DNA from 2 places in the Pigmentiphaga litoralis genome. Region 1 is predicted to be linked to the other one. Evidence: predicted binding sites of a transcription regulator. Region 1 holds the regulator's gene; the other holds the start of a gene.
The links. Region 1 encodes LexA, which represses DNA repair genes until DNA is damaged. Its sites were predicted from a motif close to ACTGTATNNNNATACAGT; they were not measured.
Positions count from the first base shown of each region.

Region 1 (3,415 bases):
TTCATTACCAGAGACCGGCGTTGCGGCAGCCGGGTCAGTCGCGCTGTGCGCCACCGTGACCGCCTGCTGAATGTGCAACCTCAGTCTGCTTGACCCTTTCCGGGTCGCTGCCAGAAATCCCTGGATCTGCATCCGCTTGCCGAGCGCCGTGCGTTCGAGCGAGCGGGCCAGATCGCCAATGGCCAGTGCGCTGACGGTCATGTCGACGCGGCGTGCTCTGCCGCCCTCCATGACTTCGGATTCATGCGCAAGCATCAGTTCCAGCACCGGAATCCCGGCGGGGGTGTACCTGAGAGGCTTGCACTCGACGACTTCCGCCGTCAGTTGAACCCGGTTCAACGCGTTGCCCAGGGAATGGACATCGACCTGTGTTCCGGTGTGGAACCTGCGCTCAAGCCTCGGCTTGGGCGGGTTCGGAAGAAACCTTGCGAGCCTCTTCGCGCTCGACGATCTTCATCATCGGCGACGGAGCGGTTTCAGCTTTCTTCAGCTTCACGACCAGGTGACGCAGCACGGCGTCGTTGTAGCGGAAAGCGTGTTCAAGTTCGTCGAGCGTAGCTTGATTGCACTCGATGTTCATGCACACGTAGTGCGCCTTCACGAGCTTCTGGATCGGGTATGCCAGTTGGCGGCGGCCCCAATCTTCCAGGCGGTGAATGACGCCTTCTTGGCCGGTAATCAGCGTCTTGTAACGCTCGACCATGGCCGGAACCTGTTCGCTCTGGTCCGGGTGAACAATAAATACCACTTCGTAGTGACGCATCGAAGCTCCTTGTGGATACCCTTCTTTCGAAGAGAGTTAGTCCGCCAGCGTCTGTAGGCGGACAAGGGTTAAATCCGATCCATGGTTGACCGATCTTCAAGCTTCGAAGATCGATAACGCAGACACTTTGCGGGATCGGAGCGGCGCATCTGGGCGCCGACGGTGGCGCGGGATCATCGATCCGCGCCAAAAAAAAGGTAGTGCTGAATGCTGCGGGTGCTGAATGCTACGGGTGCTTGTTGCTGCCCGCGCTCAATGCTTTGCGCTAGACAGAAAACCGCTTGCACAAAAGTTAGCCAATGATTATCACTGACCCGCGGCAAGAAAGCAAGAGACGCGTGGCAGGACAGCGAAACCTGCGCGAGACAGGGGCCGCCCGCCCGCCTGGTTGTTGCGCCGCCGGCTCGGGCCGGACGGTTCAGCCCAGCTTTTGCTTGCGCAAAGCGAAACACTGTATAAAAATACAGCTACTGGATAAACGTACAGAGCAGCGTCGGTCTTCCAGCTTCACCGCTAGCCAGTACCGTCAGTCAGCAACGTCAGTCAGTACCGCTAGTCCTTACCGCTACAGCGGCCTTTGCGGAGCAACCATGCCCAAGCTTACTGCCCGTCAGCAAGAAATTCTCGACCTGATCCGTCAGGCCATCCGCCTTACCGGTTTCCCGCCCACCCGTGCCGAAATCGCCAAGCAGCTGGGCTTTCGTTCGCCCAACGCCGCCGAAGAACACCTGAAAGCCCTGGCACGCAAGGGCGTGATCGAACTCGCGGCGGGTACGTCGCGCGGCATCCGGCTGGTCAACGAACCCGTCGCGGAACCGCTTGCCTTGCCCGCGGCGCTTGCCCAACTGATGTTGCCCCTGGTCGGACGTGTCGCGGCAGGTAGCCCGATTCTTGCCGCCGAACATATCGACAAGAGCATAGGCGTCGACGAAGCCCTCTTTTCGATGCGTCCGGATTACCTCCTGAAAGTGCGCGGGCTCAGCATGCGTGACGCCGGCATCCTGGAAGGCGATCTGCTCGCCGTCAAGAAAACGACCGAGGCCCGCGACGGCCAGATCATCGTGGCCCGCCTGGGCGACGAGGTGACCGTCAAACGCCTCAAACACACCTCCGCGGGCCTGCAACTGCTGCCTGAAAACCCCGACTTCCAGCCTATCGAAGTCAGCCGGGACCGCGACGATTTTGCTGTGGAAGGCATTGCCGTCGGTCTCATCCGCGCCGGCATCCTCCACTAACCGGAGATTGACCATGACCGTGACTCGCCCTGGCATACACAGCGGCTTTGCAACGCTCGACGCCGCCCTGCCCGACGGTGGCTGGCCTGCGGCCGGCGTAACGCAGATCCTGATCCCGCGCAATGGCGCGGGGGAACTGCGCCTGCTGGCACCCTGCCTGCGGCAACTGACGCAAACCGGCCGTACGGTGGCGCTGCTGGTGCCCGCCTACCTGTCGTATGCACCGACGCTGATCCAGTACGGCATCGACCTGAACCATGTCCGCATTGTTCGCAGCGCGTCGCCGCTCGAAGGCATGGCGTCGATCGAAGCCGACCTGCAGGACGCGATCTTCGGCGCAGTCGTGGTCTGGATGCCGCCGTTGGCCGCGGCCGACGCCAACGTCATCCGCACCTTGCAACTCGCGGGTCGTCTGTCGCGCTGCCCGGTCTTCCTGTTCAGCGCAGGTCAGAGTCACGATCAATTGCCTGCCTCGGCCGTGTCGGCCGCGCCATTGCAGCTGCAGGTCAAGTCACCCATTGGCGATACGGTCCACCTGCAGCGGATCGACCCTGCCCGGCCCCACGCGCATCCGGTCATCAGCCTGAGCCTGCCTGCCCCGCAGGTCCGCCTGCGCACGCGGCAAACCCCGCCGGCAAGCGGGATTGCCAAGGCCTTGCTCGCCAACCAGAAGGCTGCCCGTCCGGTGCCTGAAGTCCGTGGGTCACTGCGCACGTCGCTGATCCACATCGCGGCCAATCTTGCTGCGTCGGCAGCATCGGCTGCTGCAGCGGCCGCCGCGTCGACCGCCTCCCTTGCCGCGGCCGAGCCTCTCGCGCAGGCTGCCGGGTCCGGTTCTGGTTCCGGATCGGCCTCCGCGCCCAACCGCAGCCCCTGGCCCTTCAAACAGCGTCGCCGCACGCCCGACACGCCTGCCGTGCCAGGCAAGCCCGGTGTCGGCCGTTTGATGAACTGATCTCGTACGGAACGAGTCAGCACTGAACGAGTCAGCACGGCACGTGTCAGTACTACAGGGCGACCCCGCGGGTCGCTTTTTTTTGGCCCGTTCCTTTGGGCCAGACGGGGCCGCACCGCATGGCCAGACGACATGGCCGCAGGGGAATTTGCCAGTTCTCCCAGCCAATTCGTTAACATGTGAGGTTGCTGGCCATACCGTGCCGCCGGGCTTCTTCCCAGGCATGTGACGTCCGGGCCACGCAGCGCAACTACAGGCACCCTCATGAAAACCCAGAAGATCGAGTTTTATCGCCACCCGGCCGGCGGCTGGGGCGCACTCAAAAGCGTCGCTACCCAATTGTTGGGCCATGGCATTGCGGCCAAGGGCGCGAAGACCATGCTGTCGGCCAATCAGCCCGACGGCTTCGATTGCCCAGGGTGCGCCTGGCCGGACCGCGATCACGCGTCGACCTTCGAGTTC
Region 1 covers NZ_JACCBP010000001.1:1,058,824-1,062,238, forward strand. Annotated here, with positions in the region: gene priB (primosomal replication protein N) at 1-339, opposite strand, end outside; gene rpsF (30S ribosomal protein S6) at 392-763, opposite strand; gene lexA (transcriptional repressor LexA) at 1,354-1,998, shown strand; gene HD883_RS04675 (hypothetical protein) at 2,012-2,953, shown strand; gene HD883_RS04680 (FdhF/YdeP family oxidoreductase) at 3,218-3,415, shown strand, end outside.

Region 2 (3,415 bases), on a different contig from region 1:
CTCCTGCTTCAGGCGAACAGAGACAATTGCGGGGCCGGACTTGCCACGCCTGCCTGCCCTGCCCCACTCGTTGCACCCGATGGACGTGACGCACCTGACGCGCGCGCCCCACGCCCACTGGCTGGCCGGGCAGGTGCAACGAACGCCGTCCGGTCCAGTTCCACCCGTTCGCGCACCATGCCAGCCTTGCGCAACCCGGCGGCGAAACGCTGGGCATACAGTTCCGCCCAGATCCCCTCACCCCGCATGCGGGTGCCAAAGCGCGGGTCATTCTGCTTGCCGCCGCGCAGATCTTCGATCCGGTGCAGCACCCGGGCCGCCCGATCAGGAAAGTGCGCGTCCAGCCAGTCGCTGAAGATGGTTTTGACCTCCCACGGCAGCCGCAGCATCGTATAGAACGCCGTGCGCGCGCCGGCATCCTGTGCGGCGGCCAGCACGTGTTCCATCTGGTCGTCGGTAATGAAGGGAATCACGGGCGCCAGCGACACGCCAACCGGTACGCCTACCGAGCTCAAGGTTCGAACGGCTTCAATCCGCCGGTGCGGCGCAGCCGCGCGCGGTTCCAGCTTGCGGGCCACGTCCGGGTCCAGCGTGGGCACGGAGACGTACACCGCCACCAAGTTGCGTTCAGCCAGCTTAGCCAACAGGTCGACGTCCCGCGTCAACAGGGCGCCCTTGGTCACGATCGTTACGGGGTGCCGCGTTTCCAGCAGCAGTTCGAGCAGGCCGCGCGTCAGCTTCCACTGCTTTTCGATCGGCTGGTAGGCGTCAGTGGCCGCGCCAATATTGATGGGCTCCACCTGATAACCCGGCCGTGACAGTTCGCGCCGCAGCGCGTCGACCGCGTTTTCCTTGGCAATGAGCCGGGTCTCGAAATCCAGTCCCGGCGACCAGCCAAGGTAGGCGTGCGTGGGCCGCGCAAAGCAGTAGACGCAGCCGTGTTCACATCCCCGGTAAGGATTGATGGCGCGGTCGAAAGGTATGTCGGGCGATTCGTTGCGCGACAGGATCTGCCGGGCACGTTCTACCGTGACGGTGGTGCGCAGCGGCGGCAATGCCTCGTCGCACGGCGGGTCGGCGGGCGGAGCGGCCTCTACCTGAGCATTCCTGGCGTAACCCTTCCTGGCGTAAGCATTCCCGGCCTGACCATTGCCGACTTGAGCGTTCCCAGCCTGGGCGTTCCCAACCTGGGCCTTCCCGGCCTCAGCATTCCCAGCCTCAGCGTGCCCAGTCTCAGCGTTCCTGGACTCAGCGTTCCCGGCCCGAGCATTCCCGGCCCGGGCTTCCCCTGCCCCGTCGGCCCGCCCCGTGTTTTCACCATCCGGCCCGGCCCACCCGCCGTTCCAGCCGTCGTCGGCCGCCTGCCGGGCGTCGTTTTCGAAGCGGTGGGCGACGTTCCTGACCGCGCCCCGCCCCTTGAAAGGAAGCGGCCGCAGCGGCTGCCAGGCAGGTTCCGCCTCGACATCGGGCGGAAAGGGGTCGGAAGAAGAAAGGTGCGCGTGGTCCATGGAATAACTGTATATCCATACAGTATCCGTGGCAAGTCAGCATTGGGCGAAAACATCCAGCTTCCACAACTGAGCCTCCGCACCAAGGCCTGCCCTCAGCGCCTTTCCTCAGCCCTTTCCTCGGCGCCTTTACTCAGAGCCTTTCCTCAGCGCCTTTCCTCAGCCCCCGCCTCTTACACCACCTTGCCCGGATTCAGCAGCCCCTGCGGATCCAGGAAATCCTTCAATTGCCGCATCAGCGCCAATTCTTCTTCGGTCCGCGACACGCCCAGCCAGGCCCGCTTGTCCAGGCCGATCCCGTGTTCGGCCGACACGGCGCCGCGGAACGCGGCCAGCGGGCCGTACACGATCTCGTCGATACGGTGCTTGGTCTCGTCCGACCCGTCGCCCACCGAAAACGACACATGCAGATTGCCGTCGCCCATGTGGCCGAAGATCCAGCAGCGGCCTTGCGGCCAGTTGGCCTTGGCGGCGGCCGACACGCCGTCGGCGTAGGCCCGCATTTCGGACACGGGCAAGGACACGTCGTAGTTGAAGGACTTCCCGAACTTGAACATTTCTTCGACGCTGTCGCGCATGCGCCAGAGCGCATCGCGCTGGTCCAGCGACTGGGCCACCGTGGCATCCACGATCAGCTCGTCGGCCATGGCCTCTTCCAGCGCCTGCATGAACCGCACGCTGTCGGCTTCCTGGTCGGCGCCCAGCGATTCAAGCAGCACGTAGAACGGATAGCGTTCGGCAAAGGGCGAACGGCCCTGCGCCGGCGGGGTGGACACCAGGTCGAAATAGGCCTGCCACATCAATTCGAAGGCGGCCAGTTGCCCGCCCAGCTTGCGGTCCATGTGCTTGAGCAAGCGCACCACGGCGTCGAAATCGGTGGCCGCGACCAGCGCCGTGCACTGGCTGGCGGGCATTTCGTGCAGACGGATCACCGCACGCGTCACGACGCCCAGCGTGCCTTCGCTGCCTATGAACAACTGCTTCAGGTCGTAGCCCGAATTGTTCTTCATCATGGTGTTCATGGACGAGATCACGCGGCCGTCAGCCAGCACGGCTTCCAGGCCCAGCACCGACGCGCGCGTCATGCCAAACCGGATCACCCGGTTGCCGCCGGCGTTGGTGGCAATGCCGCCGCCAATGGTGGCCGTGCCGCGCGCGCCGTAGTCCACTCCGTAGTACAGGTCCACGGCGGCGGCGGCTTCCTGGATCTGCTGCAGCGTCACGCCGGCTTCGACCGTCATGGTGCGGCCGGCCACGTCAATGCCTTCGATCCGCGTCATGCGTTCCATGGACAGGATCAGCTCGTCAGGCGACGCATCGGCGCCGCGCACGAGTCCGGTCAGGCCACCGTGCGTCACGACCGGCTGGCCCATGGCCGCACATCGCTTCATGACTTCGGCGACGTCGGCGGTGGTCCGGGGGCGCACCAGCGCGTAGGCGGACAGCGAATCGGGCCGAAAGGCGCCTGCGCTGCGGCCTGTCACCGCGTCTCCGGTCAGCACGGCCTCGTCGCCCAACAGGGCGCGCAGGTCTTGTATCAACTGTTCTTTCATGGCAAATCCGTCAGGCAAAAAGGAAAGCGCCGCCAGGGGACGGCGCTGGGCAGTGCCCGCGTGGGCGCGGCGCCGTCAGCGCGGCGCGCGCAGCCAGGCAAGGCAGGCATCCCCAAGCAGGGTGCCGGGCGTGGTCAGGTCGATGATGACATCGAAATGATTGCGCGCAGGAATCTCGAAGCGGTCGGTCAGTGCGCCCGCGGCCGCCAGCACGTCAGCATACGCCTGGCTTTGGCGCTTGAATTCGCCGGTTTCGATCTCGCCCCAGCACACGACCGATGGCGGCGCGCCCAGGGCGGACATACGCAGGGGGCTGATCGCCGTCACGTCGGCCGACGTGAGCGACAGCGCGTC
Region 2 covers NZ_JACCBP010000003.1:137,567-140,981, reverse strand. Annotated here, with positions in the region: gene HD883_RS25180 (PA0069 family radical SAM protein) at 9-1,436, opposite strand; gene HD883_RS25175 (FAD-binding oxidoreductase) at 1,682-3,061, opposite strand; gene HD883_RS25170 (alpha/beta hydrolase) at 3,137-3,415, opposite strand, start outside.
Region 2: the regulator LexA is predicted to act here: its motif matches at 1,515-1,532, upstream of HD883_RS25180 (PA0069 family radical SAM protein).